Regions from separate parts of the Kocuria sp. KD4 genome, predicted to be linked through region 2. Evidence: predicted binding sites of a transcription regulator. Region 2 holds the regulator's gene; the other holds the start of a gene.
What was found. The regulator HrcA, encoded in region 2, represses chaperone genes, less so after heat shock. The targets are predictions, from matches to a motif close to TTNGCACTCGNNNNNNNCGAGTGCNAA.
Positions count from the first base shown of each region.

Region 1: HBK84_RS11915 (Hsp20/alpha crystallin family protein) is a predicted target of HrcA. The motif match lies at 11,534-11,560, and genes of this name have one in related genera.

Region 1 is NZ_CP050449.1:2,655,129-2,670,222, forward strand. It holds gene hpaE (5-carboxymethyl-2-hydroxymuconate semialdehyde dehydrogenase) at 1-191, opposite strand, end outside; gene HBK84_RS11855 (GntR family transcriptional regulator) at 302-997, opposite strand; gene HBK84_RS11860 (fumarylacetoacetate hydrolase family protein) at 1,026-2,552, opposite strand; gene HBK84_RS11865 (hypothetical protein) at 2,703-3,041, shown strand; gene HBK84_RS11870 (FAD-binding monooxygenase) at 3,232-5,118, shown strand; partial or broken gene HBK84_RS12950 (encapsulin) at 5,314-6,423, opposite strand; gene HBK84_RS11885 (nitronate monooxygenase family protein) at 6,558-7,571, opposite strand; gene HBK84_RS11890 (NUDIX domain-containing protein) at 7,654-8,088, shown strand; gene surE (5'/3'-nucleotidase SurE) at 8,323-9,207, opposite strand; gene HBK84_RS11900 (1-phosphofructokinase family hexose kinase) at 9,427-10,389, opposite strand; gene HBK84_RS11905 (GNAT family N-acetyltransferase) at 10,451-10,930, shown strand; gene HBK84_RS11910 (ChaB family protein) at 10,994-11,413, opposite strand; gene HBK84_RS11915 (Hsp20/alpha crystallin family protein) at 11,673-12,167, shown strand; gene HBK84_RS11920 (MMPL family transporter) at 12,317-15,094, opposite strand, start outside.
Region 2 is NZ_CP050449.1:1,510,583-1,525,676, forward strand. It holds gene HBK84_RS06820 (isoprenyl transferase) at 1-528, opposite strand, end outside; gene recO (DNA repair protein RecO) at 608-1,366, opposite strand; gene leuA (2-isopropylmalate synthase) at 1,458-3,212, opposite strand; gene HBK84_RS06835 (LCP family protein) at 3,384-4,823, opposite strand; gene HBK84_RS06840 (GTPase Era) at 5,090-6,139, opposite strand; gene ybeY (rRNA maturation RNase YbeY) at 6,192-6,647, opposite strand; gene HBK84_RS06850 (PhoH family protein) at 6,695-7,780, opposite strand; gene HBK84_RS06855 (GerMN domain-containing protein) at 7,925-8,881, shown strand; gene HBK84_RS06860 (16S rRNA (uracil(1498)-N(3))-methyltransferase) at 8,904-9,665, opposite strand; gene dnaJ (molecular chaperone DnaJ) at 9,662-10,804, opposite strand; gene hrcA (heat-inducible transcriptional repressor HrcA) at 10,859-11,881, opposite strand; gene HBK84_RS06875 (DUF3097 family protein) at 12,045-12,923, shown strand; gene HBK84_RS06880 (DUF4870 domain-containing protein) at 13,137-13,568, shown strand; gene hemW (radical SAM family heme chaperone HemW) at 13,574-14,818, opposite strand; gene lepA (translation elongation factor 4) at 14,818-15,094, opposite strand, start outside.

The DNA of each region.
Region 1 (15,094 bases), 1.1 Mb from region 2:
TTCTTGGCCGCGGCCACGGCGGCCTCGATGTCCGCCTTCTTACCGGAGGCGGCCTTGATATAGGGCTTGTTGGTCACAGGGTTGAGCACGTCGAACGTGTCCCCGTCCACGGAATCCACCCATTCGCCGTTGATGTAGTGGCGGATGGAATCGGGAAGGTTCTCGGGCTTGGTCTCCTGCAGGGCTGCCATGGGATGACTCCTCCAGTCGGTGACTTGTGACGGGTTGCTTCTGATTGCGTGTTCTTGAGGGACCGGGTGCGCCCGGCCGGCGGCCCGATCGGTACGGGTGGGTCGGTGGTTCACGAGCTCCGGCGCTGCGGCTCCTCGTGGGTGTCGGCGCGGCTGCTGAGGTAGCTGCGCAGGGTCGCGGAGCGGTGCTGGCGCACGGCGCGCTCCACGGCATCGGCCGGGGCGCGGGTCTCGATGAGGTGCAGGATGTGGTAGTGCTCGTTGACCGAGGCGCGCGCACGTTCGGGGATGAACGAGAACGTGGAGGTGCGCAGGTGGTTGAGCCGTTCCCACTCGACCATCACGAGGTCGTTGAGGCGTTCGTTGGGGCACCGGCACGCGAGCACCCGGTGGAACTCGTGGTTGGTCTCGGTGAACGCCTGCGGGTCGAAGTTCTTCAGGGACGCCTCCAGAGAGACGTTGAGCTGGCGGGCGTGCGCGAGGTCCGCCGCGGTCATGTGTTCCGCGGACAGCGCGGTGGCCGCACCCTCCAACAGACCGAGGGTCTCCATGCTGTAGCGGTACTGCTCACCGTTGACCATGGACACGCGCGCACCCACGTTGCGCTCGAAGGTCACGAGGCCCTCCGCCTCGAGCCGCCGGATGGCCTCGCGCACGGGCACCACGGACATCTCCAGGGCCTCCGCGATGCTTGCGAGCACCAGGCGGTAGCCGGGCGAGAACGCCTGGGTCATGATCTGGCTCTTGATCCAGTCGTAGGCACGCTGGGCCTTGCTGGGGGCCCCGGTGGCCGTGGTCGTGGTCATGGTTTCCTCGGTTCGATGGGGGTGTCGGTCAGTCGTCGGAGGCGGGGTGTTCCGCCAACCACTGCTGGAATTCTTCCTTCCACTGCCCCGTGGGCGGGAAGAGTCCCTTGACGGGGTTGCCCTCGGCGACGCGCTCGGCCACCCAGGCGTCCTCGCGCTCCTTGGCCAGGGCGGCGTCCACGACGTCCTCGGCGAGCTCGCGCGGGATCACGATGACGCCGTCGTCGTCACCCACGATCACGTCACCGGGCAGCACGGTCGCGTTGCCGCACGCCACGGCGACGTCCTGGTCCCACGGGACGTGTCGGCGGCCCAGCACCGCGGGGTGCGCGGTCTGCGCGAAGACGGGCAATCCGATCTCGGCGACGGCCGCGTAATCGCGCACACCGCCGTCGCTGACCACTCCCGCCGCGCCGTTGAACTTGGCGCGCAGCGCGAGGATGTCACCGAGCGTGCCGGAACCTGCCGCCCCGCGGGCCTCGATCACGATCACCTCACCCGGGCCCACGGCGTCGAAGACCTGCTTCTGCACGTTGTACCCGCCGCCGTGGGACGTGAAGAGATCCTCGCGGTTGGGCACGAAGCGCAGGGTCTTGGCCGTGCCGACCATCGCGGTGCCGGGCGTCTGCGGGTACACGCCTTCGATCACCACGTTGTTGAGTCCGCGCTTGCGCAGCTCCGCGGACAGCCCGGCCGTGGGCGCCTTCTCGAGCTTGGCGCGCAACGCCTCGGGCAGTGCCGCGGCGTCGGAGTCCGGCAGACCCGCGGCCTCGCGGGAACCCCACGCCTCCTCGCGCTGCTTGTCGTCCACGGCGGGCATGGCGCCCAGCCCCTCGTCGAAGCTCTCGTCACCCTCGGTCACGTGGCTGATCAGGCGGCCCGACGACGGCGCTCCCGCCACCTCCGGCGCGTCCACCTCGATCTCCACGACGTCCCCGGGCTGCGCGACCGAGGAACCGGCGGGGGTGCCCGTGAGGATCACGTCCCCCTCCTCGAGGGTCAGGTGCTGGGAGAGGTCCGCCACCAACTGGGCGAGCGGGAAGATCATGTTTTCCGCCGCAGTGGTGTCCTCCTGGACCAGCTCACCGTTGCGCCACGTGCGCACGCGCAACTGCTCCGGGGAGATCTCGCGGGCGTCGATCAGGGAGGGGCCCAGCGACGTGTAGCCGTCACGTCCCTTGTTGCGCAGGTTCGAGCCCTTGTCCGCGGCGCGCAGGTCGTAGAGACCCCAGTCGTTGGCGGCGGTCACGGAGGCCACATGGGACCACGCGTCCTCGAGGGAGACGTTCTTCGCGGGCGTCCCGATCACCAGGGCGATCTCGCCCTCGAACGCGAGCAGCTCGGTGCCGGCGGGGCGTTCCACCGCGGCGCCCGAACCACCCAGCGAGCTCGCGGGCTTGAGGAAGTAGGACGGGACGGCGGGCTTGCGACCGCGCTGCGCCGCACGGGACTCGTAGGCCACGTGCACCGCGATGATCTTGCCCGGATGCACGGGAACCGGCTGCCCAGGGGCTCCGGATGAAGCCTGCTGAGCGTTCTGGGGGTTCTCGGTCACGGCCACTGCCTCCTCGTCAGAATGTTATTTGAAATCGTATATTATCTATATATTCTGGACAAGTGGCGCGGATCACATCATCTCCCCCTGGGGCACCCGGGCGGCGCACCCACCCCAGAGAACCAGACTCGCCGGACGAAGGAGTCACACATGGCGACCCACGCTCCCATCGCCCACGAAACAACGGCCAGAAGTGCCACGCGGCGTCGTGAGCAGCGCAAGGTCGTGGCCGGAACCATCATCGGTACCAGTATCGAGTGGTACGACTTCTTCCTCTTAGCCTCCGCCGCGGGACTCGTGTTCAACCACTTATTCTTCGAGCCCATAGACCCCCAGGCGGCCACTCTTATGGCCTTCGCCACAGTGGGCCTGAGCTTCCTCTTCCGCCCCCTCGGGGCGCCCCTCGCACGGCCCCTCGTTTCCGTATTCCCGTGCACCCGGGAGGACCATGGGGCTGGAATTGTTACCCAGAACACAGATCGTATATGATCCGTGACACACTCTTTCGACGCCACCGAACCACCCCGGGGCGGGCAACGTGGCCCGCACCCGCCGTACGGATCTCACCGGTGGAACCGCACAGCACGGACGCCGCCCCGCGGCACGTCCGCGACTCGGACCCGGATCCCGGACCCTGCGGGAACACCCTGCGAGATCACCGCACAAGCCAGGAGAAGGCATGTTATTTCACCAGAACGGATACGTCTCCGAGGATCCCCGGATCGAGGAGCCCCGCGGCTGCGGCGTGGACCGTCCCGAGGACCTGACCGACACCATGGACGTGCTGATCGTGGGCACGGGACCGGCGGGTGTGATCGCGGCGGCACAGCTGTCCCAGTACCCGGACGTCAACACGCGCATGATCGAGCGCCGTCCGGACCGGTTGGAGATCGGCCAGGCGGACGGTATTCAGGCCCGCAGCGTGGAGACCTTCCAGGCCTTCGGTTTCGCGGAGGAGATCACGCAGGAGGCGTACCACCTGCGCGAGATGTGCTTCTGGAACCCGGATCCCACCAACCCCCAGAACATCGTGCGCACCGGCCGCCCCGCGGATGACCCCCACGGCGTGTCAGAGTTCCCGCACCTGATCGTGAACCAGGCCCGCGTGCTGGACTACTTCCTACGCTCGGCCGAACGCGGCCCGGCCCGGATCACGCCCAACTACGGCATCGAGTTCGTGAACCTGGAGATCGACCAGGACCAGGAGTACCCCGTGGCCGTGACCGTGCGCTACGCCGCCGGTGAGCCCGAGGGCGAGGAGCGCACGGTGCGCGCCAAGTACGTCTTCGGGTGCGACGGCGCGTCCTCCCGCGTGCGCAAGGCGATCGGTCGCACGCTCAGCGGCCAGGGCGCCCACCACGCGTGGGGCGTCATGGACGTGCTCGCCAACACCGATTTCCCCGACATCCGCACCAAGTGCGCGATCAACTCCGTGAACGGTTCCATCCTGTTGATCCCGCGCGAGGGCGGGCTGCTGTTCCGCATGTACGTGGATCTGGGCGAAGTCCCCGAGGACGACAACCACGAGATCCGCAAGACCCCGGTGGAGGAGATCATCCGCCGCGCGAACAAGATCATCAACCCCTACAGCGTGGACGTGAAGTCCGTGGCCTGGGCCTCCGTGTACGAGGTGGGCCACCGCCTCACGGACCACTTCGACGACGTCGACACCGAGGACCGCGGCACCCGCGTGCCCCGCGTGTTCATCGCCGGGGATGCATGCCACACCCACTCCGCCAAGGCCGGCCAGGGCATGAACGTGTCCATGCAGGACGGCTGGAACCTGGGCTGGAAGCTCGGGGCCGTGCTCTCCGGGCGCGCGGACGAGTCGCTGCTGGACACCTACTCCGAGGAACGTCAGGTGATCGCCAAGAACCTGATCGACTTCGACCGTGAGTGGTCCACCCTCATGGCCACCCCGCAGGACAAGTTGCCGGACCCCACGTACCTCGAGGACTTTTACGTGAAGACCGCGGAGTTCCCGGCCGGGTTCATGACCGAGTATCAGCCGTCCCTGATCACGGCGGGCACCGACCACCAGGACTTCGCCGAGGGCTACCCGGTGGGTAAGCGCTTCAAGTCCGCGCGCGTCCAGCGCGTGTGCGACTCCATGGTGGTGCACCAGGGTCACGAGGCCACCGCGGACGGGCGCTGGCGCATCCACGTCTTCGCGGACAGCTCCGTGGCCGGGGCGGATTCCCCCACCACCGCGTTCGCCGAGTGGTGGCAGAACGATCCTTCATCCCCGCTTGTGGCGCTGCGCCGTGATGACGACGGCGATGCCACCCTCTTCGACGTGGACGTCACCTACCAGCAGCCCTACACGGACGTCGACATCACCAAGGTGCCGCGCGCGTTCAAGCCGCAGGTGGGCCCGTTTGAGCTGAACTACTGGGAGCGCGTCTACGCCGCGATCCCCGGCGAGGACGTCTTCGACGTGCGCACGATCAGCCGCGACGGCGTCGTCGTGGTGGTCCGCCCGGATCACTACGTGGCCGCAGTCCTGCCGCTCGACGCGACCGACGAACTCGCCGAGTTCTTCGGGAAGTTCCTGCGCAGGAACTGATCCGGCCCCCCGGGGGGGCACTCCCGGTGAGCCGTGACGAAGCCCGGGCCGGGCCCAGCGAGTGATGACCACGCTCGCCTCGGACGTGTTGACCCGGAACGTGAGGGTCTCCCGGAAGTAGAGGTCCACGGTCTCCGCGGTGTGGGACGAGTAGCCGATCGCGGCGTCCAGGCCCAGGCGCAGTTCGGTCTTGGCGCGGGCCACGGCGTCCACGTCCGTGCGCCGGACCGTGAACGGAGCGCGCAGTTCCACCACGCGCACCATGCGGCGCTGCAGGGCCTGGATGCAGGGGGCGTCCGCGGTCAGGTCGCTCACGTGGCCTGTTCCCAGTGCCGAGAACTCGGTGCCCGCGGGGTCCGCGTCCGGGGCGCCGTCGCGCGGGGGCACCGTGGTCGGGTCATCCGGGAAGGAACGCGGCGGCGCGAAGAACAGGGAGCCCGTGACCGCGGTGGAGAAGTCCAGGATGCGGTCGTAGGTGCCCGGAGGGTCGCCCAGGAACATGTCCTCGAGCATGGTCTCCGTGACGCCCGGATCCGCGGCGTAGCTGATGAAGTACGTGCCGAACTCCTCGGTGCCCACGCGACCGAACGGCATGTTGTCGCGCATGATCTCGCGGGCCCGGCCGTCCACGTCGTCGAGGTCGTTGAGGGCCACGTGCGAGTTGGCGGGCTAGTCCTCGTCCGAGAGCTCGATGTCCTCGAGCTTGGTTCGCCCGATCACCAGCTTCTGCTCCGTGACGGACAGTGCCTCCCACGCGCCCATGTCGTGGAGGTACTTCTGCACGTGCACGTAGCTGCCGCCACAGCAGGTGGGGTCCTGGTCGCCCACGACCGCGACCGTGAACGCGTCCTCGTTCTTCGGGTTCGCGGTGCCGTCCACGAAACCCAGCAGATCGCGTTCCTGGAAGAATGTGAAGCCCTGCACCTCGTCCACCACGTCCATGTGCGGGCCCAGGCGCTTCATGAGGTGCTTGGCCAGCTCGAAGCACATGTCCTGGGAGACCGCGCGCAAGTGGATCAGCAGGTCCCCCGGGGTGGACACGGCCGCGTGCACAGGACCCACGATCTCCGGGAACGGGTGCAGGTCCTTGGGGCGGGGCGCATCGTAGAGCCGGTCCCACGCATCGGAGCCGATACCGACCGCGCACAACAGGTCACTCGTGGGGACGCGGAACGAGACCGCCTTGGTGAGGTCCGAGACTCCCGTGAGGATGTCCGCGACCTCCGCCTCCGATCCCTCCTCGATGGTCAGGACCAGGAACATCGCGGACTTGGCCGGGGCGGCCACGATCTTCCGAGTGGGCATGGGCTCTCCATGGGTGGGCGGTGCGCCACCCGGATGCTCACGCGCCCTGGACGTACCGAGCGCGGTCGATCCGGGGTGGGCGGGTGTGCTGTCCTTCCCACGCTAGCCTTCAGGTACCGCCCCGCGGCAGTGGGTCACAGCCCCCGGAAGAGTTCCACGATCTCCGCCGCGCTCGTGTCCCGGCACGCGCCGAAACCGGTGCCCGCCCACAGGTTCAGCCCCTCGGCGTCGCCCGCGGACGCGGCCCGCAGCGGCGCCGTCATGTAATGCACCTGCGGGTAGCCACTCACCTGCGCAGATCCGAGTCGGTCGGTGAACCCATTACGCAGGGCGCGGGCCCAGCGGCCCGAGAACGCCCGGGTGACCACGGTGTCCCTGCCCCCGCTGTTCAGCAGGGCCTCCCGGTGGGCGGGTTTGGTCCCCGCTTCCCGCGCGGTGAGGAACAGGGTGCCCACTTGCACCGCTACGGCTCCGCGGCCGAGCAGGTCCGCGGCGTCCTCGCGACTCGCGATCCCGCCCGCGGTGATCAACGGCATCTCGCTCAACTCACGCGCCTGGTCGAGCAGTTCCGCGGTGCTGATGTCCTCCGGGGTCGTGGCCTGGCCGTGTGTGGCCCGGTGTCCGCCCGCTTCGCGCCCCTGCACCACGATCGCGTCCGGTGCGAGTTCCACCGCGGCCTCGACTTCCCGCGCGTCCGTGGCATTGAGGACGACGACGCTGCCCGCTTCACGCAACCGCGCAACGTCGGCCGCTCCCGGCAGTCCGAACGTGAACGAGACGAGGGGCACGGGGTTGGCCACGAGGTGATCCAGCTTGGCCGGGTAGTCGTCATCCGTGAACGGGCCCGGCTGCGGGGCGGAGACGTCCAGGTCGGCGGCCACGGGGACGAGGGCTCGCGCGTACGCCTCGAGCTGCTCCGGATCGGAGGGGTCCCGTTCGGGGACGAAGAGGTTGACCCCGAAGTGGTCCGTGCGTGCGGCGACCTCACGGATCTCCTCCGCCATGGCACTCGCGGACTTGTAACCCGCGGCCAGCATCCCCAGTCCGCCCGCTTCCGCTACGGCCACGGCGAGCGCGGAGCTCGAGGGGCCACCCGCCATGGGCGCCTGCACCACGGGTACGGACAGATCGTGCAGAGGGTTCGTCATCGTGGCTCCTTATAGTGGGGGCGTGCCGGATTCCCATGATGCCAGTCCCCTCACCAGCGCCGACAGGACCCCCTCACGTCCCGTGATCAAGGTGACCGGCGTGGTGATGCGGCGTGCCTCGGATGGGGCGGTCCTGACCGTGCGCAAGCGTTCGACCGGGATGTTCATGTTCCCCGGGGGCAAGCCAGAGGGGGACGAGACACCGCTGGAGACCGGGATCCGCGAGGTCCGGGAGGAACTGGGGATCTCGCTGACCCCGGAGCAGTTGCGCCCCGTGGGGGAATGGCACTCGGATGCCGCGAACGAACCCGGTCACGCGCTGCACAGTCACGTGTTCGTGAGCACCGTGCCGCTCACCGACACCCCCGTGCCTGCAGCGGAGATCGTGGAACTGCGGTGGCAGCCCCTCGCGGGTGCGGAGGACGTCACGGACCTCGCTCCCCTGGCCCGGTTGCATGCTCTCCCGGCGCTGCGTGCCGCGTCCAGCGGGGCATGTGTCTCCGGCTGCGAGTCGTGAGGCGCGCGGAGGCCACCGGCAAAGTTTGAGGCACGTAGAGGCCCACCGCGGATTTTCAGGCACTCCAAAGCCACTTAACCGCCCGAATACTGGCTTCCGCATGCCCAGAATTTTGGGACTGGCTTCCGCGTGCCCAAGGGTTTGCGAGGGTCACATGGGCGGGCATTCCCGGGGCGGGTCACTGGGGTATCGCCGTTTCACTATGTTCCACGCCGCGACAACAGGGGCGCCGGGTCACGTGCGGCGCATGACCGTGGCGGCGTCCACGGTGACGTCCCCCGTGCCCGGGACCGCGGCGTCGTCGTCCGTGAGGCCCGGAAGGGTGACGTCCCAGAAGGGCGTGGGGGCCGTGATCCCCAGGTCCTCGCGGGGGACGGCGTGGGTGTCCTGGGAGCGGTCGTCCACGGGGGCGCGCAGCAGCGTGGCCGTGGCCCAGCCGTGGGTGAGGAGGTAGTGGTCGCTGTCTGGCTCCTCCGGGCCGGTCTCCGCGCTGTAGGTGACCGCGATGTGCTTCTCGTCCCCGCGGCCGATCTGCGCCTGCACCGCCCCGAAGCTCGCCAGGTGGGCGGGCTTGAGACCGCGCAATCGCCCGGGGGCCACGTCGGGAACGTTGAGGTTGAGGATCCACTCGTCGAAAGGCCGGTCCTCCCAGTGCTCCAGCGCGAATCGGGTGACCAGCAGGGCCGTGTCCCAGTGCTGCGGCGCGCCGGACGTGATGGACACCGCGATGCCGGGGATCCCGTGGGACGCGGCCGTCAGCACCGCACCCACCGTCCCCGAGTGCAACGTGGCCCTGCCCGTGTTGGCCCCCAAGTTCACCCCGGAGAGCACCATGTCCGGGCGCTTGCCGAACGCGCCGTAGGAGGCCAGGAAGGCAATCAGAGCGGGGGCGGCCTTCACACCCACGCACTCCACACCGTCGGGCATGTTCGGCGGCGCGGCCTCCACCAGAGCGATGCGGCCATCGACCTCCTCGCCGGACAGCGAGGCGCTGGCACCCGAGTACTCCTCGGCCGGAGCGGCCACCGTGACGCTGTGCCCGCGGTCCAGGGCTGCCTGCGCGAGAACCGCAAGTCCCGCGGAGGAGATGCCGTCGTCATTGGTGACCAGGATGTGCATGTGCACCATGGTGACACGCGCCCGTCACGCGGACCAGAGCCCGGTACTCGGGCCAGGCCACCCAGGAGGACCAACCCGGTCACGCTTCACACGGGCCGAACTGCCCGCGACCACGTCCGGTCAGGGTGCACTGGGCGTCAGACCGAACTGCTCGGCGCGTCGAGCCGGAGCCGGGTCGTGGCACCGAATCGGAGAGCCACAGGTCAAGCACCCGGAACGTCAGGACAGCGTGCGCACCGTGATCTCGCGGGCGAACTTCTCGATGGTCGTGCGGTTGCCGGTCCCCAGGCCGCGGCGCGCCACGTTCAGCGCTCCCGCTGATGCACCGAGGGCCACGGCCTCCACGAGAGCGAGACCGCGCGCCAGACCCACCGAGATCCCCGCGGTCATCGAGTCCCCCGCCCCTCGGTGGTCCAGCGGTGTGATGGACGGCGCGGAGACCTCCCGCACGGAATCCTTCTCCACGAGCAGCGCGGGGTCCTTGGCTCGTGAGATCACCACGGCGCCCGCACCGCGTTCGAGCAGCATGTGTCCGGCGCTCACCAGGGCCTCCGCGGTGTCCTCCGCGACGAGCTCGAGATCGAGCACCTCTTCGTGGCTGATCTTGAGCACGTCCACGTTAGCCGCCACGGCCGCCAGTGCGGGCTTGCCGCTGAGGTCCGCGACCACGGTGGTCCCGGCATCCCGCGTGTCCTGGATGAGGCGGCCGAAGAACGACGCCGGCACCACGTCCCCGGGTTCGGCCCCGGTGACCGTGAGGACGTCCGAGGCGAGCGCGTCCACGAACGCCGTGCCGTAGAGATCGTCCAGTTCATGGCGGGAGAGCTCCGGGGGCGGCATATGGGCCACGGTCTCCCGGTCCTCACCGCGCAGGTCGTAGACGTATCCGCCGTTGCCGTACCCGTAGCGCACAGCATTGACCTGCATGCCCAACCCGTCCAGCATGGTGCGGATCAGCGAGCCCAGTTCCCCGCCGAACGGCCCGCTCACGGACACGTCCGCCCCCAGCGACCCGGCCATCCGGGCCACCCACAGCCCCTGCCCGCCGGGGTGCATATGCACGTCCGACTCGTGGGAACTACGGTTACGATGCGCAGCCGGTTCCGTGATTTCCGTGATCAGCAGCGGAGTGGGAACCAGGATGGAGATACGCGGCTTGGGGCCGGGGCGGGTCTCGGTCACGAACGAAAGCTACATGACACGGGCGCTGGTGAACAGCACACCAAGGTGTCACCATGGTGGGATGAACGTCACCGCACCGGTTCGTATCGTGGAAGGTCAGGCCGCCAGTGAGCACACGCTGCGCGCCCTGAGCGCGTACTTCAGCGAGTTGAACAACCGGATCGACGGCGGTTTCGATCCCGAACTCACCGAGGTCACCGCCCCGGAGGACGTCACTCCGCCGCACGGGGATTTCTTCCTCATGACGGATTTGGTCACGGGCTCGGTCATCGCGTGCGGCGCGGTGCGCAAACTCGACGATGACCGCGTGGAACTGCGCCGGATCTGGGTCACCCCGGAACACCGCGGACAGGGCCACGCGCGCACCCTGGTGCGGGCACTCGAGAACAAGGTGCGCGCTTTCGGCGCCACCACGGCCGTGGTCTCCCTCAACGAGGAGATGACCGAGGGGATCGCGATGTTCCGCAAGCGCGGCTACGAGCCCGTGGATTCCTTCCACGACGCCACCACGGCCTCGGTCTTCCTGGCCCGCCAGTTGTAGACCCACCGATCGCAGGCCAGCAGTCACAAACCCGCAGGGTATGAGCCCGCCGAGCGGTGAACCTCAGTCGCGGGCCTCGCGCGTCTTCTTCCGGTTGGCCTTGTCGATCGCCTCGACCAATTCGTCCTTGGTCATGTCCGAGCGTCCCGTGATGTCCAGTTCCTGGGCGAGTTCGTACAGGTGCTCCTTGCTGGCATTAGCGTCCACCCCGCCGGCGGTGTCCTCCGCGTTCAGACCGCCCTTCTCGGCGCTGTCGTCCGAGGGCCCGTTGTGCTCCTTGGGCTCCCAGTGGTCCCCGACCTTCTCGTGGGTGTGCTTGACGGCCGACCACGCGGTGCGCGCCGCCCGAGCGTCGTCGTGGTATTCCTCCTGCGCCGAGTCGTAGGTCTGCGCGAACGTGTCCTGTGCCTTCTCGTCCGAGCGTTGCAGCGTGGACGGGATCTCGTCCTGACGCGCGTGGCCGTTCTTCTTCGCCTTGGGCACGGGGGCCTCCTCAAAGCGTTCGGGTGTCACTGGTGACTCGATCCTACGCGCCGCCGACGCCGCTGCGACAGGCCCGCCCGCTGCTTGAGTCAGTGCCACTCAGCTTTCGTGCGTCAGTGACTAGCACTTCCGCCGACAGCCTGCTATATTAAACGTTGTTGAGTCACAGAGACTCAAGAAACGTGATGGCACCACGCGGGTAATCGACCGGATCGCGGGGCACAGCACGTGGGTGCCGCAGAGTGAAGGAGTAATCGTCATGGCTACATTCGACCCGTTCTCCGAGGTCCAGAACTTTGCCAACCAGGTCCTCTCCGGCCGCAACGGCCTGGAGCAGATGCCCATGGACCTCTACCGTCAGGGCGCCAACTATTACCTTGCCGCGGACCTGCCGGGCATCGATCCCACGAGCGTGGACGTGGACGTGGACGGTCAGCTGCTGACCATCCGTGCGCAGCGTCGTCTGCCCTCCGCGGAGAAGGACACCAAGTGGATCGTGCGCGAGCGCCGCAGCCACTCGTTCGTCCGCCAGCTCAACCTGGGCCAGGGCATCGACACGGAGAACATCACCGCCGCGTACGACAACGGCGTGCTGACCGTGACCATCCCCGTGTCCCCCAAGTCCCAGCCGCGCAAGATCCAGGTGGCCACCGGCCAGGAACACCACGACAACGTGGTCCTGGAGCACGACAAGGGCTCGGACGAGGACCGCTCGCAGAACGTGCAGAAGGACTCCGAGGGGTCGCAGGACTGAACAGGGCCGATCAGGACCGGCCCTTCACCGGCGCTGACCGGCGAATCCACCCGGTCGGAACAAGCCTGCTCAATCGGGGGCTCACCGCCCCATGACATGACTGTGCCCCGCAGGTCACCCTGCGGGGCACAGTCATGTTCACGACGGGGTCAGCGGTTCATCCACCGCACCACGTGGTCGAGGTCCTCGGACGCGCGGGAGGACCAGACCATGAGCGCGTACACGTGCGGTCCGCCCTCGCAGACCACCGCGGTAGTGTCGACGTTTGCTCGCACCAGCTCGGCCACGAACTCCATGGTGTCCGGGTAGAGCATGTCCCGGTCACCCTGCAGCACGAACGTGCGGGGCAGTCCGCGCACGTCGCCGAACGCGGGGCTCACCATGGGGTCGGTGACGTCCCGTGTGCCGGCCCACCAACGAGCGGCGGCCCGAGCGCCGTCGGTACCGAGCATGTGGTCCGCGTCCCGGTACGCCTCGATCTGGGGGTTCGTCACCGTGGTGTCCACCCACGGGGCCATGAGGATCAAACCCGCCACGCCGAGATCGTCCGCGTCCCGCAGTCGCATGGCCTGGGCCAACGCCAGACCACCGCCGGCGGAGTCGCCCGACAGGAAGACGCGCGGGCCGAACGAACGGGCCAGGTCCCACACGCCGTCGGCGAGTTCGAGCGCCTCGTCCACCGTGTGATCGGGGGCGAGCCCGTAGCCCGGCACCACCACGGTGACCCCGGTGCGCTGCATCAGGGCGTCGATCCAGCGCCAGTGCACCGTGGTCATGGGGTTCACGTACGCGCCGCCGTGCCAATGCACGACCACCGGGGCGTCCGCCCGGGTGATGGCCGCCTTGGGCCGCGCGACGATGACCGGGTACCCGGCCACCATGACCTTCTCGAAGCTCGCGCGCTTGTGCATCGCCTTGTGCGGTGCCGCTTCCTCGCCGCGCACGGCCAGGGACTCGAGCAGCTTCTCCTCGGAATCCAGCACGTCCGGGAGCACCCGCAACGCCTGGTTCGTGGCGCGCAGCACCGGGTCCGCGGCGCGCACGATCACGTCCGCGGACGGCTTGGCGGCCCGGTCCTCGGCGATGCATGTGCTCGTGGAAGCCGCCGCGTGCCGACCGCGACGCCGCTGGGTCCCCGCGGTTCCGGGCGTTGCGGTGTCTTCGCGGGAGCCCCCATTCTCGGCAGCGCCCGCGGGCTCACCGCGGCGCTGGGCGTCATCGGCCACGGCACCGAGAGGGGTCCCGGTGGCATGGTGCTGCCCGGCCGAGCGGCGCTCGGATCCCCGGTGGTAGGTGGCACGGTGATCGGCCGCGGTGCGGTGGTTCCCGACATGACCGTGGGTCCGCTCGCCGGCCCCGGCACGGTGACCGTGCGACGTCGTCCGACCGGAAACACCGGCCGCACCCGCGGCGCCGGCCGCACCCGCGGTGGCCACGGCGGCGGTCGCGGCGTGCTGCCCGTGACCGGACTTTCCCCGGCGCTTCCCGGACACCGCGCGATGGCGACCGGTGACGGGGGCGGACCCGGCGGCGTCGCCCTCGGAGACCGTGCCGGACTGCCCGGCACCCTGCACGGCGAGGGACTCACCTTCGACGTCCACGTGCGGGAGGATCTTGTCCAGCCAGCGCGGGAGCCACCAGGCCTTCTCGCCCAGCAAACGCATCACCGCGGGGATCAGGAGCATGCGCACCACGAACGCGTCCAGGAGAACGCCGATCGCGAGTGCGAAGCCGATGGGCCGGACCATGGCCATGTCCGCGAAGATGAAGCCCGCGAACACGGAGATCATGATGATCGCCGCGGCGGTGACCACGGAGCGGCCCGCCTTGAAGCCATAGACCACGGCCTGGCGCGCGGGGTGCCCGTGGGCGTAGGCCTCGCGCATCCCGGAGACCAGGAACAACTGGTAGTCCATGGCCAGGCCGAACAGGATGCCGATCATCAGCGTGGGCAGGAAGCTGAGGATGGGCCCGGGATCGTGCACGCCGAACACGGCGCCACCCCAACCCCACTGGTACACGGCCACCACGGCACCGAAGGCCGCGAGCACGGAGAGCAGGAAGCCCAGCGTGGCGATCACCGGGACCAGGATGGAGCGGAAGACCATGAGCAGCAACAACAGCGAGATGACCAACACGACGCCCAGGTAGAGGGGCAGTTTCTCGCCCAGCAAATGGGAGACGTCGATGTTCGCCGCGGTGGTGCCGGCCACGCCCACGTGGACGTCCTCATTGGCCTGGAGATCGCCGTTGAGGTCCCGGATGTTGTTGACGAGTTCCTCGGTCGCGGCGTCCGCGGGTCCCGAGGAGGGGATCACCTGGATCACGCCGGTGGTGTTGTCGTCCGTGGTCACACCGGGGAGCACGTTGGCCACGTCGTCCTGCTGCGCCAAGCGGTCCGCCACCGTGTTCATCTTGTCGGTGGCCTCGGCGTCGTTGAGACCCCCGGGGAGGTCCACGACCACGGCGAGGGGTCCGTTCTCACCCGCACCGAAGTCGTCCGCGATGCGCTGGTAGGCCTGGTACTGGGTGCTGTCCTGGGGTTCGGTGGACGCGTCCGGCAGGCCCAGGCGCATGGTCTGGGCCGGCAGCGCGAGCACGATGAGCACGGCCGCGCACGCCAGGGTGGTGATCCAGGGGTGGCGCAGGTGCAGGGGGACGTCGTGCTCGTCGATGTTCTCCTCGCGGGGCGCGGCGTCCCGCACCTTCCTGGGCAGCACACGCCGCCCGGCGAGGGAGAGCAGAGCAGGGGTGAGTGTCAGGGTCAACAGCAGGGCGACCGCCACGGCCACACCGGCCACGGTGCCCATGAGTCCCAGGAACGGGATCGCCGTGACGTTCAGAGCCACTAGGGCCACGATCACGGTCAGCGCCGCGAAGAACACGGCGGTTCCGGAGGTGCCCACGGCCATCCCGATGGATTCCCG
Region 2 (15,094 bases):
GGGCGTGAGCCGCCCCTCCTGGACGTCCCGAGCCATCGCGACCGCGGCGTCGGCGATCTCCGCGCGACCGCCGTAGTTCACGCACATGGTCAGCGTGATGACATCGTTGTCCTGGGTCTCGCGCTCCGCGGTCTCCAGTCGGTTGATCACGGACTTCCACAGGCGGGGGCGCCGCCCTGCCCACCGCACCTTGATCCCCCATTCCTTGAACGTGGGCAGCTGGCGGGACATCACGTCCCCCGTGAAGTTCATGAGGAACGCGACCTCGGCCGGGGACCGTTTCCAGTTCTCCGTGGAGAACGCGTACGCGGACACGTACGGGATCCCCAGGTCGATGGCTCCCGCGACGACCTCCATGAGGGCTCGCTCACCCTCCCGATGCCCCTCGGTACGCGGCAGTCCGCGGTCGTTGGCCCAGCGGCCGTTGCCGTCCATCACGAGGGCCAGATGTCGGGGAATGGCATCGCGATCCAGGGCGGGCACCGTGGCACCGCTGGGATGGGGCGGCGGCGGGGCGAAGCGGCTCATGCGGGGATCCTTTCGAGAAGCGACGGGGTGGTCCTCCCCCACCCTAGAACTTCCCACCGAGTAGCGGGCACTCCCCGCCTCAGCCGTCCCCTCGATCCACGAGGGCCAGGGAACGCACCGTGCGCTCCATGTGCCATTGGATGTACGCCGCCACGAACCCGGCAGCTGCGCGCGCGGTCTTGGTGTCGGCGGCGTCGATCGTGGACCAGTCCCCGCGCAGCAGCCCGTCCAGCAGCACGAACGTGGCCGCACTGGGCGCGGCGGATCCCGGCGGACGGCACTGAGGACACACCGCACCGCCGAGGGCCGCGGAGAACGAGCGATGGGGCCCGGGAGCCCCGCACCGTGCGCAGTCCACGAAACTGGGCGTCCAACCGGCCAGGGCCACGGCGCGTAGCAGGTAAGAGTCCAGGATGCGCCCCGGTTCGTGCAGACCACGCGCGAGGGCGGACAGCGCTCCCACGAGCAACTGGTAGTGCTGGACTGCGGTGTCGTAGTCGTCCGCGGTGAGTTTCTCCGCGGTCTCGACCATGGCCGCCGCGGCGGTGTATTTTTCGTAGTCGGCCACGATGCTCTGCCCGTATGCCCGTTTGCCGATGGCCTGCGACACGATGTCCAGGTTCCGTCCGTGCACGAGCTGCACCTGGGCCACGTGGAAGGGTTCCAGGCGCGCACCGAACCGCGACTTGGTGCGCCGCACCCCCTTGGCCACCGCCCGGACCTGGCCGTTCTCGGCCGTCAGCAGGATCACGATCCGGTCCGCTTCACCGAGGTCGTAGGTGCGCAGCACCACGGCGTCGTCCCGATAGCTACGCGATGCGAAGGTTGAACGGGCCATCGGGTCATTGTGCCACCTACCCCGGACACGACTCCGCTGCGGCGCACCCGGGTGCCCGCAGCGGAGTCGTCGGAGAAGGGAAGGAGCGCGCTCAGTCCTGCTGGGCCAACTGCGCGTCACGCACGGCGCGGTTGACCGCGGAGATCACGGCCTTCAGGGACGCTCGCGTGGTGTTGTTGTCCATCCCCGCACCCCACAGCACGCGGTCACCCACGGCGAGCTCCACGTAGCTCGCGGCCTGCGCGTTCGCGGACGCGGACAGCGTGTGCTCGGTGTAGTCCAGCAGGCGCACGTCCACGCCCTCCGCGTTGAACAGCTGAATCAGCGCGTCGATGGGCCCGGTGCCGTGCGCGGTGCGCTCGTGGTGCTCGCCGCCCACGTCCAGGCCGATCTCCAGGACCGTGTTGCCCTCGTCCTCGGCATGGGTGGAGATGGACGTGATGCGGTAGTGACCCCACAGCTCGCCGCCGCCGTCCTTGGCGGGCAGGTACTCGTCGGTGAAGATCTTCCACAATTGCTGCGCGGTGACCTCCGACCCCGAGGTTTCGGTGTACTTCTGCACGACCCCGGAGAACTCGATCTGGGCCCGGCGGGGCAGGTCGATGCCGTACTCGCTCTTGAGCAGATAGGCCACGCCACCCTTGCCGGACTGGGAGTTCACGCGGATCACGGCCTCGTAGCTGCGGCCCACGTCCTTGGGGTCGACCGGCAGGTACGGGACGGCCCATTCCATGTCATCGATGTCCACGCCCCGCTCCTGCGAGTCCCGCTGCATGGCCTCGAAGCCCTTCTTGATCGCGTCCTGGTGCGAACCGGAGAACGCGGTGAAGACCAGGTCACCGCCGTACGGGCTGCGCTCGGGCACGGGCAACTGGTTGCAGTACTCCACCGTGCGGCGGATCTCCTCGATGTCCGAGAAGTCGATCTGCGGGTCCACGCCCTGGGTCAACAGGTTCAACCCCAGGGTCACCAGGTCCACGTTGCCGGTGCGCTCGCCATTGCCGAACAGGCACCCCTCGATCCGGTCCGCCCCGGCCAGGTAGCCCAGCTCGGCGGCGGCCACACCGGTCCCGCGGTCGTTGTGGGGGTGCAGCGACAGGATGATGTCGTCGCGGTGGTACAGGTGCCGGCCCATCCACTCGATCGAGTCCGCGTAGATGTTGGGAGTGGCCATCTCCACGGTCGCGGGCAGGTTGATGATCATCTTGCGACCGTCACCCACCTCGAAGGTCTCGGCGACCTCGTTGCAGATCCGCGCGGCGAACTCGAGCTCGGTGCCCGTGTAGGACTCCGGGGAGTACTCGTACGTGACGTCGGTGTGCTTGAGCTGTTCCTCGTACTTGCGGCACAACCTGGCACCGGTCAGGGCGATGTCCACGATGCCGTCCATGTCGCGGTCGAAGACCACGCGTCGCTGCAGGGTGGACGTGGAGTTGTACAGGTGTACGATCGCGTGCGGTGCGCCCTCGATCGCCTCGTACGTGCGCTCGATCAGGTGCTCGCGGGACTGCGTGAGCACCTGGATGGAGACGTCCTCCGGGATCAGGTCGTCCTCGACCAGGGTGCGCACGAAGTCGAAATCAGTCTGCGAGGCGGACGGGAAGCCCACCTCGATCTCTTTGTAGCCCATCTTCACCAGCAACTGGAACATCTTCAGTTTGCGCTCGGAGTCCATGGGGTCGATCAACGCCTGGTTGCCGTCCCGCAGGTCCACGGCGCACCAGCGCGGGGCCGTGGTGGCCACCTTGTCCGGCCACGTGCGGTCGGACATGTCGAACGGGAAGTTGTGGTGGTACGGGGTGTACTTGTGGACGGGCATTCCGGAGGGACGCTGCAAATTCTTCATGGGAAGGGGGCCTTTCGATCAGAAGCTTGTGGGCCGGCACCACGGAACTCCGCAGCGGGTGGTCGGCCGTAAGGATCGGTTCAGGCCCCGCTGCGGCACGTAAGCAGGAGTAGCGTCTTCCCTTGCCGCATGTGATCCAACGTACCACCAGGTCGCCGGCACACCGGATCGTTACCCCGCCGCGGTCTCCTGGCACGTGAACTGCTCCGCAGTCTGGCCCTGCAGGTCGTCCGGCAGGGCGGCGTTGCGGTCCATCGTGTCACCGCTACGGAAGTCCTGGCCCACCGCGACCTCGATCCCGGGCACATCGTAGCTCGCCACGAGTTGGCTCGGTGAGACGTTCAGGACAGCGGCGACGTCGTCCGCGGCCAGCGCCCAGTTGGGGTTGTAGAACATCTGCGTGGCCGCGAGCTGCGTGCCGGAGGACGCGGTGCGCGCCTGGTCGTAGCCGGCGCGTTCGAGCACGCTCACGAGCTGGTGGTCCCGGCCCCCGGCGTCCGTGCGGTTGCTCACCGTGATCGGCACGAGCGACGGGTCCACGGCGGGGCCGGTCGCGGTGGGCGATGCCGCCGGCTCGGTGGGGTGCGCGGCACTCGGCGCGGGGGTGGCGGTCTCCCCCATCGCGTGGGAGGGCCCGGGGGACGCCGACGGCGCGTCGCGGGCCTCCGTGACGGAGACGTCCCGACGCAGGGTCTCGAAGAGCCGCTCGGCGGGCTTCTCGTCCAGCTGCAACCGGTTGGGGTCCTGCGGGTAGGGCTCGGACGGCGCGGTCACGAACGCGATCCGGCCGGGATCGATGCCGTTGAGCGCACCGGCCATGCCCACGAGGGTGGGGATGGAGGTCAACCCCTGGTCCACGTGCAGGTTTTGGGTCATCACCTCGGCGATGTGGTAGAGCTGCGGGAGGTTGGTGAGCGTCCCGTCCGCCTGGATCTTGCGCGTGAGGGACGCCAGGAACGACTGCTGCGAGCGGATGCGGGCCTCGTCCCCACCGTTGCCGAACGCCGCGCGGGAACGCAGGAACGCGAGTGCCTGTTCGCCCTCCACGGAGGAGATCCCGGCGGGCAGGCGCAGCCCGGACTTGGGGTCATCCACGGGTTCGTTGACGCACACCTGCACGCCGCCCACGGCGCTGGAGAGTTCCTTGACGGCGTTGAAGTCGGCGAGCATGAAGTGGTCGATGTTCACGCCGGTGAGTCGGTTGATCGCGGCCACGGTGCACCCAGGGCCGCCGTGTTCCACCGCACTGTTGAGCATCCCGGTCGTGGCCGGGTACACGGTGCCGCTCGTGGGGTCCGTGCACTGCGGGATCCTGACCATGAGGTCCCGGGGAAAGGAGACCACGGTGACGGCGTCGCGGTTCTCGGTCACGTGCATGAGCATCATGACGTCGGTGCGGCCCTCGGCGTCGTCCTCGCTGCCGTATTCGCTGTTGCCCTGACCGTGGCGGGTGTCCGAGCCCATGACGAGGATGTCCAGGGGGCCGTCGTCCACGTTCTCGGCACCGTCGGAGAGGTTCAGGGGGCTCGAGGTGAGGTTGCCGGTCAGGCGCAGCGCGGCGATCCCGCCGATGCCGAGTACGGCCAGCAGCCCGAACACGGCCAGGATCACGGCGATCCTGCGTACAGAGGAGCGGTGGACATGGGCGCGGTGATGACGTCCGGTCTGGCGCAGGTCGTACGCCTCGCCGTCGCGATCCGTGCGGCGGGCCGGGTGCGTACTCCACGGCGCGCTCGTACGCGAACTCCGGCGGCTCCGGCGTGGTGCTGAGCTGGGATCCACCGGTGACGTCTCCTGGGGTCTCGGATGGGGGGCGTGCGGCCCTGACTGGTGGGTCAGGCTACGGCACCGGGTTGACGTGTGGTGTGTGTGTCCGGTCAGAATCCGAGCTTGGACAGCTGTCGGGGGTCCCGTTGCCATTCCTTGGCGACCTTGACGTGCAGGTCCAGGTAGATCCGGGTGCCCAGTAGAGACTCGATCTGGGCTCGCGCGCGCGTCCCGATCTCGCGCAGTCGCGCACCGCGCTTGCCGATCACGATGGCCTTCTGGGAGTCCCGTTCCACGTACAGGCTCGCGTGGACGTCCAGCATGGGGTTGTCCGGTGAGCGGCCTTCACGTTCGGAGACCTCGTCCACGACCACGGCGAGCGAGTGGGGCAGTTCGTCCCGCACGCCCTCGAGCGCAGCCTCGCGGATGAGTTCGCCCATCATGGTGACCTCCGGCTCGTCGGTGAGGTCCCCTTCCGGGTACAGGGGCGGGGAGACGGGCATCAGTGACACGAGCAGCTCGGCGATCTCGTCCATCTGGAAGCCGTCCGCCGCGCTCACGGGGATCACGTGGGCCCATCCGGCCGGCGTGTCCTCGGTGCGCTGCGCGGCCGGGCGACCGCCGGTGCCCTTGGCGGACGACGCCGCGTCGCGACGTCGTCGTCGTGCCTCACGCTGGGCGCGCTCCTCGGTGACGACCTCGCGCCCGAGCTCGCTCACGGCCACGAGCTGTTCGGCGAGGCGCTGCTGGGGGACGAGGTCCGCCTTGGTCACGATCGCGACCACGGGGGTGCGTCCGACGGCGGCGACGACCTGCTGGGCGATGTACCGGTCCCCCGGGCCCACCTTCTGGTCCGCGGGCACGCAGAACCCGATCACGTCCACCTCACCCAGGGTCTGGGCCACGACGTCGTTGAGCCGCTGACCGAGCAGCGTGCGCGGACGGTGCAGGCCGGGGGTGTCCACGAGGATCAACTGACCGTCGGTGCGGTGCACGATCCCGCGGATGGTGTGCCGCGTGGTCTGCGGACGGTTGGACGTGATCGCGACCTTGCGCCCCACGAGCGCATTGGTCAGCGTGGACTTGCCCACGTTGGGCCGGCCCACGAACACGGCGAAACCGGCGCGGAAGTCAGCGGGCTGTTCAGTGGGCTGGGTCATCGCGGGTCCTCGGTCGTTCAGTCGGTGCGGGGGTCGGAGGCGGTGCGGCGCCTCACGTCATGGTCTCCACGGGCGCGTCCCGGCCCAGGAACTCCTCGAGCAGCGAGCGCTGGGCGGTGAACATGCGGGCGCGTTCGTCCTCGTGGGCGTGGTCGTGGCCCAGCAGGTGCAGCAGGGAGTGGGTGGTGAGCAGGCACAGTTCGTCCTGGGTGCTGTGGCCGGCGGCCGCGGCCTGGCGTTCGGCCACGGGTGGGCACAGTACGACGTCCCCGAGGACGCCCAGGCTAGGGTCGTCGGGGGTGCCCTCGCGCAGTTCGTCCATGGGGAAGGACATGACGTCGGTGGCTCCGGGCAGGTCCAGCCACTGTTCGTGCAGTTCGGCCATGCGGGTCTCGTCCACCACGGCGATGCTGACCTCGGTGTCGGGGTGCAGGTGCCAGCGGGTGAAGGCGAGGTCCACGAGGGCTTCGAGCTGGTCGGTGTCCACGGCGCGGTAGGCGGTGGGCAGCTCGGCCTGTTCGGCGGGGGTGTCCCAGGGCAGGTCGAAGGCCACGCTCACGGGGTGTCTCCCCCGGTGCGCTCGGACGACGCCGCTCGGCGTTCGTCCTTGCGGCGGGCTCGTTCCACGCGGTGGCGGTTGGTGGTGTCGAACTGGTCGTAGGCGGCCACGATCTCGCCCACGAGTTCGTGGCGCACCACGTCCGCGGAGGTCAGTTCGCAGAACGCGATGTCGTCGATGTTCCCGAGCACGTGTTGGACTTGGCGCAGGCCGGACTTGGTGGTCCCGGGCAGGTCCACCTGGGTCACGTCACCGGTGACCACGATCCGTGAGCCGAAGCCTAGACGGGTGAGGAACATCTTCATTTGTTCCGGGGTGGTGTTCTGGGCTTCGTCGAGGATCACGAAGGCGTCGTTGAGGGTGCGCCCGCGCATGTAGGCCAGCGGGGCGACCTCGATGGTCCCGGCCTCCATGAGCCGCGGAATGGACTCGGGGTCCATCATGTCGTGCAGGGCGTCGTAGAGGGGACGCAGGTAGGGGTCGATCTTGTCGTTGAGCGAACCCGGGAGGAAGCCCAGTCGCTCGCCGGCCTCCACCGCGGGACGCGTGAGAATGATCCGGTTGACCTCCTTGGCCTGCAGGGCGCGCACGGCCTTGGCCATGGCCAGGTACGTCTTGCCGGTACCGGCGGGCCCGATCCCGAAGACCACGGTGTGCTCGTCGATCGCGTCCACGTAGGTCTTCTGGTTCACGGTCTTGGGCCGGATGGTCTTGCCCCGGGTGGAGAGGATGCTCGTGGACAGCGCGCTCGACGGGCGCAGGTCCTGGGCGTCACGCATCATGCGGGCCACGCGCAGCACCGTGCGTTCGGTGATCTCGGTGCCGCGCAGCGCCATCGCGAGAAGTTCCTCGAGTAAGGAGGCGGCCAGGCGGGTGTCGATCACGGGCCCCTCGAGGGCCACGTCCAGGTCCCGCACGGTCATCCGCACGGCCGGGAACTGCTGCTCGAGCAGACGTAAGGTCGCGTCCCCGTGACCCAAGGTCCGGACGGCGGTCTCCCGATCCGGTACGTGCACGGTGACGCGGGTTCGTTCGGTGGGCGGAGTGCTCAGTGCCTCGGTCCCTTCGGTTGGTTCGCTCATCGGGTCCAGCCTACCGGTGCGCGCGGACCCGGACCCGCCGGAACCGACGGGCTCGCACGCCGCAGGTTGCAATCCAATAACGGTCCGCCCGGATCCACGTGCGACGTTAGCGCCCGTGGCTCCCGGTGGGTAAGTTGTGTAGCCGTGAAAAATCCCGCAGGAACGACCGAGCCGCAGCGTCGTCGCGCCCTCGCGCCCGGCGGACTTCGGCGCGCCGCGACGGGGGCGCTCGCCGTGTCGCTCGCCGCGGTCGTGGCCTCGTGCGGGACCGCCGCCGACCGACCGGACCACAACTCCGAAGCCGCCCCCGGGATCGCCTCCGCACCCATGAACACGGACACGGCGATGGAAGGCGTGGCCACCGAACAGGCCCCCGTGTACTGGGTGGGCACCGGGGACCAATCGCGCTACCTGTTCCGCGAGTTCCGCACCCCGACCTCCCAGGACACGACCGACCCCGTGGCCCAGGCGGCACTCATGGTCACCTCGGCCACCCCCGCGGACCCGGACTACCGGTCCCTGTGGTCCGCCGTGGATACCGTGGGCACCTCCGTGTCGCCGGACGGAACCATCACCGTGGACCTGCCCGCCGCCGCGTTCGCCTCCCAACTCTCCTCGCAGGACGCGCGGGTCGCACTGCAGCAAATGGTGTACACGGTCTCCGCGGCGGCTGTGACCGCCGGGCTGTTGGACTCGTCCACGGCCAAGGAGGTGCGGGTCCTCGTGAACGGGCAGAGCGGGTACAAGGCCTTCGGAGCCGTGGAACTTAATGCCCCGCTCACGCGTGACTCTGCACTGGCCGCGCCCGTGTGGCTCGTCGACCCCCAGACCGGGGCGGAACCCAAGAGCCCCGTGACGGTCTTCGCCCGCGTGCTGCCCTCGGTGCGTGACGCCCGCTGGGAGGTGCTCGAGGACGACCGCGTCGTGCACAGTGGGAACATCGCACCCGCTTCCCCCGGCTCGGATCCGACCACGGGCACGGAACTACGCACGAGCGTCACGCTCGACCCCGGGACGTACACCGTGCGCGTGAGCGGCACGGACGATTCCGACACCACCGTGTCCGACGATCACACGATCACGGTGCGCGCCGGGGACTGAGCCCTCCCCGTTGGGTCCCGGGTCAGTCCCAGAGCCCGAGCACCGCGTGCAGCGCGGCCAGTGCCGCGGGTCCCGCGGTGGACGATCGCATGACAGTGGTCCCCAGGCGCATCGGCTGAGCACCGGCGGCGCACAACGCCTCGAGTTCTCCGTCACCGATCCCTCCCTCCGGGCCCACGATCACCGCGATCCGGGACCGATCACCCCACCGGGTCACGTCCGGGGTGGACCAACGTGTGCTCACCGATTCATGCAGCACGAGCCACAGCGTCTCGGGTTCTGCAGCGATCAGCCGGGCCAGACCCGCGGTATCCACCCAGTCACCGCGTTCGGGCCAGCGGGCGCGCCGGGACTGCTTGGCCGCCGCGGCCAGGGTGGAGTCCCACTTGGCCATGAGTTTGGCCGCGCGGTCCGCGTGGACGCGCACGATGCTGCGCTCCGCCTGCCACGGGATCACCCGGGAGACCCCGAGTTCCGTGGCGGCCTCCGCGGCCTGCAGGTCCCGGTCCCCCTTGGCGAGTGCCTGCACCAGCGTGAACTCCGGCTGCTGCGCGGCGTCGTGGTGGATCTCGTGGACGGTCACGCTCATCCGGTCCTTGGCCCCGGAGTCGAACGTGCACACCGCACGGGTGCCGTGCCCGTCCACGAGGTCCAGGGCCTCCCCCGCGCGCAGGCGCCGCACGGTCACCGCGTGCTTGGCCTCGGGACCTGCGACGTCCAGGACCTCCCCCGGGCGCGCCCGGGAGAGGTCCCCGGCGGGGACGTGGAAGACGGGGTTGGTCACAGGTCGTTGAACCGGTCCCGCAACCGGGAGAAGAACCCACCGGAGTGGTTGGTGTTCACGGTCGTGCCGTCCGCCGCTTCCTCACCGCGCAGCTCGGCGAGTCGCTCGAGCAGTTCGCGCTGTTCGGAGGAGAGGTCCTTGGGGGTCTCCACCTCGAAGTGCACTTTGAGGTCCCCGCGGCCCTTGCCCCGCAGGTGGGTGACACCCAGGTCGTCGAGCGTGACGGTCGCACCGGACTGGGTGCCGGGATCGACGTCCACCGTGCGAGCGCCGTCGAACGTCTCGAGGCTCACGGTGGTGCCGAGCGCGGCGGCGGTCATGGGGATACGCAGGCGGGCGTGGAGATCGTCGCCCTCGCGGAGGAAGGTGGGGTCCGGATCCACCTTGAGTTCCACGAAGAGGTCGCCGTTGGGTCCGCCGGCGGTGCCGGCCTCACCCTGGCCGCCCAGGCGGATGCGGTTGCCGGACTGGATGCCGGCGGGGATCTTCACGGTCAGGGGGCGGCGGTCGCGCACGCGGCCCTCGCCGTAGCACTCGTGGCACGGGCTCTCGATCACGGTGCCGAAGCCGTTGCACTGGGAGCACGGGGCCTGGGTGGTGACCATGCCCAGGATGGACTGGCGCTGGTACTGCATGTGCCCGGAGCCGCGGCACATGGTGCACGTCACGGGGCTCGTGCCGGGCTGGCAGCACGTGCCCTGGCACGTGGGGCACACGACGGCGGTGTCCACCGTGATGTCCTTCTCCATGCCGAACACGGCGTCCTTGAGGGAGATCCGCACGTTGATCAGGGCGTCCTGGCCCTGGCGGGTGCGGGACTGGGGGCCGCGCTGGCCACCGGCTCCCGCGCCCTGGAAGAATGTCTCGAAGATGTCGGAGAAGCCGAAGCCCGTACCGGGGAAGCCCCCGCCGAAGCCGGTGTCCGTGCCGTTCTCGTTGCCCGTGGCGTCGTAGACGCGGCGCTTGTCCGGGTCGGAGAGGACGTCATTGGCGTGGGAGACGCGCTTGAACTCCTCGGCGGCCTCGGGTGAGGGGTTCACGTCCGGGTGAAGTTTGCGGGCCTTCTTGCGGTAGGCGCGCTTGATCTCTTCGGCGCTGGCGTCCCGGCTCACGCCGAGGGTTTCGTAGTGATCGCTCACGATGTCGTCGTTTCTTCTTTCGTCGGTTCTACGGTCGAGCGGGGCGGGCGGCGCTCACGTGCGCTCAGCCCCCAGGTTCTTGGACAGGTAGCGGGCCACCGCGCGCACGGAGGCCATGGTCGTGGGATAGTCCATGCGTGTGGGCCCCACGACTCCCACCTTGGACGCGGCGTGCGGACCGTAACCCGTGGCCACCACGGACGCCTCCGCCAGGGGGTCGTCGCTGTGGTCGGAGCCGATGCGCACCGCGACCCCGCGTTCGTCCTGCTGCATCTCGGACAACAATCGCAGCATGGCCACTTGTTCCTCAAGCGCCTCGAGCACCGGGGAGATGCTCTGCGGGAAGTCCCCGCTGAAGCGCGCGAGGTTCGCGGTCCCGGCCATCACCAGGCGGTGTTCGTCCGACACCGCTGCGAGCACCGCGAGCGCCCCGGTCACCGCGGTCCCGGCGTCGCGCAGTTCCTCGGGCAGGGCCGGGGGCAGGGTCACGGCGGCGTCGGGGACGTCTTCCACGGGCGTGCCGAGCAGGCGTGCGAGCACGTGGGCGCGCAGCTCCAGCAGCTGGGCCTCGGTCAGGGTGACGGGCAGTTCCACGGTGCGTTGGGCCACGCGTCCGGTGGTGGGGATCAGGATCACGAGTACGCGGGCGTCCCCCACGTCCACGAGTTCCACGTGGCGCACGGTGATCCCGGTGCGCACGGGATACTGGATCACGGCCACCTGGTGGGTGAGCTGGGCGAGCAGGCGCACGGTGCGCTCCATGATGTCGTCCAGGTCCTGGGCGCCGTCCATGAACACCTGGATCGCGCGGCGCTGGGCGGAGGTGAGGGGCTCCAGGGCTGCGATCTGGTTGACGAACTCGCGGTAACCTCGGTCCGTGGGGATCCGCCCCGAGCTCGTGTGCGGGGCCACGATCAGCCCGTCCTCCTCGAGGGCGGCCATGTCGTTGCGCACCGTGGCGGAGGAGACGGGTAAGCGGTGGCGTTCCACGAGCGCCTTGGACCCCACGGGTTCACGCGAATGGACGTAGTCCTCCACGATGGCGCGCAGGATCTGCGCTCGGCGCGGATGCTCCATGTGTCTCACCTCCCGTTGCTGGCAATTCTGGCACTCAAGAGTTCACAGTGCTAATCCTGGCAGTCCAGGGCCCGTGGGTCAGGGGCCGATTTTGATACGCTCGCGGCTGATTCGCCTGCCCGGCGGCGCGCTCGCGCCGGGGCACGACGTGGAGGAGTCGCCCGTGAACGCATCCGGCTGGTCCTGGGGTCCCCAGGACCTAGGCAGTCCCGACGTCGCCCGCACCGGTCCCGTCTCCCGGGACGTCCCCGTGGCCCGGGACATGGTGCTCGAGGACGTGGAGACCGGGTGGGTGGGGGCCGTCGTGGGCGTGGAGATCATCGGCGGGATGCGCGTGGTGGGTCTGGAGGACCGGCACGGGCGCGTGAAGTCCTTCCCCCTGGGCCCGGGCTTCCTCCTGGACGGCGAACCCGTGCGGCTGGGTCCGCCCGAGACCCGCAGCGCCCCGACCAAGCCCCGGATCACGCGGTCGGGGTCGGTCGAGGTCGAGAACCTGCGCGCGTCCGTGGCCAAGGAGTCGCGTGTGTGGGTCGAGGGGTACCACGACGCCGAGCTCGTGGCCAAGGTGTGGGGCCACGACCTCGCAGTCGAGGGCACCGTGGTGGAACCCCTGCACGGGATCGACGACCTCCCCTCAGCCATCGCCGAGTTCCACCCCGGCCCGCAGCGCCGGCTCGGGATCCTCGTGGACCACCTGGTCGCGGGCTCCAAGGAGTCCAGGATCGCCCAGGAGGCGCTCGCCGTCCCGGGTGCCCGGGACAACGTGCTCATCCTCGGACACCCCTACGTGGACATCTGGCAGGCCGTGAAGCCCAGCGCCCTGGGGATCCGGGAGTGGCCCGTGATCCCGCGCGGGGTGGATTGGAAGACCGGGATGGCACGCGCGCTGGGCCTACCGCACCGCACACCCCAGGACGTGGGGCGGGCGTGGCAGGCGATCCTTGCACGAGTGAACACGTACGCAGACCTCGAACCGGCCCTGCTGGGCCGCGTGGAGGAGCTCATCGACTTCCTCACCGCCCCGGACGCCGCCGACTCCTGACCCGGGCTGCGCCTGACCTGCGGTGACCCACGACGTCGACGGCGCTCGCAGCCGGTGTTCTACGGCTTCGGTGACCCGCGTTAGCGGTAACCCCCAGCGTCGGTGACGCCTGGCGTCGTCGTCCGGCGCGAGCCACGCGGGAACGACCGTAGGATAGGAGCACCGGCGTCCTCCGACCCGGATGGCTACCGCCCGTGAAAGGCACACCCGCTCGTGACTGACGCTGCTCCCTCCCCCTCCACTCGCTCCGCCGAGACTCCGTTCGAGTCCGTGGCCCCCGTGGCGCAACCCCTGGACGTGTCCCAGGACCGGCAGTGGGCCACCCTCGCCCACCTGGGTGGCGTGGTGGGCGTACTGCCCAGCTACATGATCCACCGGGTGTTCAAGGACCGCGGTCCCTTCACCGCTCAGGAATCCCGGGAAGCCGCCAACTACACCATGCTGCCCACCCTGGTGATCCTCGCGGGCATCGTGCTCTCACTCATCCCGTTCATCGGATGGCTCTTCTCGGTCATCGCCGCCGTGACCTGGCTGTTCCTGGCCATCACCTCCGTGCGCGCGGGCGTGAAGGTCAACCGCGGCGAACCGCACCAGTACCGGTTCAACACCCACCTCTACGACAAGTTCGCGGCCCGCAACTCCTGACACGGTCACCAGTCGAGCAAGCGGCGCGTCACGGCGTCGGCCATCAGACGCCCCGCGTCCGTGAGGACCGCGGACCCGCGGAGGGCGGCGGCGCCGTCCAGCCAGCCGTCGGCGATCAATCCGGCCACCGCGTGCCGCCCCTCCGGGCGCAGCCCCTCAAGCGGGAGTCCCTCACGGATCCTGATCCCGAGCATCACGTGCTCCACGTACTGCGTCTCGCCATTCAAGGTCTCGCGGCCCACGGCCGGTGAGTCACCCCGGCGCACAGCGGCCGTGTAGGGCAACGGGTGCTTGAGATTCCACCAGCGCACGCCGTCACTGTGTGAGTGCGCCCCCGGGCCGATCCCCCACCAGTCCTGATTGCGCCAGTATGCGAGGTTGTGCACGCTGCGGTTCTGCACCGCGCTGCGCCCGTGGGCCGCGCGGGACCAGTTGGACACCTCGTACCACTCGAACCCGGCCTCGCGCAGCAGCGCGTCCGCGAGCGTGTACTTCTCCGCCTGGTCGTCCGGATCCACGCCCGGCACCTCACCGCGGCGGATCTGGGCGGCCAGCTTGGTGCCGTCCTCGATGATCAGGGAGTACGCGGAGACGTGGTCGGGGTCCATGGCCAGCGCGGCCTCCAACGAGGTGCGCCAGTCGGCCACACTCTCCCCCGGTGTACCGTAGATCAGGTCCACGCTCGCGCCCAGTCCGCGGTCCTTGGCCCAGCCGACGGCGCGCGGGACGTTCGCCGGCGTGTGCGTGCGTTCCAGCACGCGCAACACGTGGGGCACCGCGGACTGCATCCCGAAGGACACCCGGGTAACCCCGGCTGCGGCGAGCACGTCGAACGTCTCCTCGCTCACCGAGTCGGGGTTGGCTTCCACGGTGACCTCGGCGTCCGGGGCCAGCCCGAAGCTCTCCCTGGCCTGCTCGAGCATGAGCGCGAGCTCCCAGGCGGGCAGAAGGGTGGGCGTACCCCCGCCGAAGAACACGCTGTGCAGCGCGCGCGGCGGTGCCCCGGCGGCGTCGAGCACGGACCGGGCGAAGCGGACCTCCGCGGCGGCGTCGGCGTGGTAGTCGCGCTGGGAGACGCCGTCCCCGAGCTGGTCCATGGTGTAGGTGTTGAAGTCGCAGTACCCGCAGCGCACCGCGCAGAACGGGACGTGGACGTACAGGCTCAGGGTGCGATCGGTGGCACGGGCGACCGATGCCGCGGGGAGCGCGCCGTCCCGGGGTGCGGGATCACCCTCCGGTTGGGCGGGCATTACTTCTTCTTGTCCTTCCCGCTGTCCTCGTCCGAGGACAGCGCGGCCACGAAGGCCTCCTGGGGGACCTCCACGCGGCCCACCATCTTCATGCGCTTCTTGCCCTCCTTCTGCTTCTCAAGCAGCTTGCGCTTACGGGAGATGTCACCGCCGTAGCACTTGGAGAGCACGTCCTTACGGATCGCGCGGATGTTCTCGCGCGCGATGATCCGGGAACCGATCGCGGCCTGGATGGGGACCTCGTACTGCTGGCGCGGGATGAGCTTCTGCAGCTTG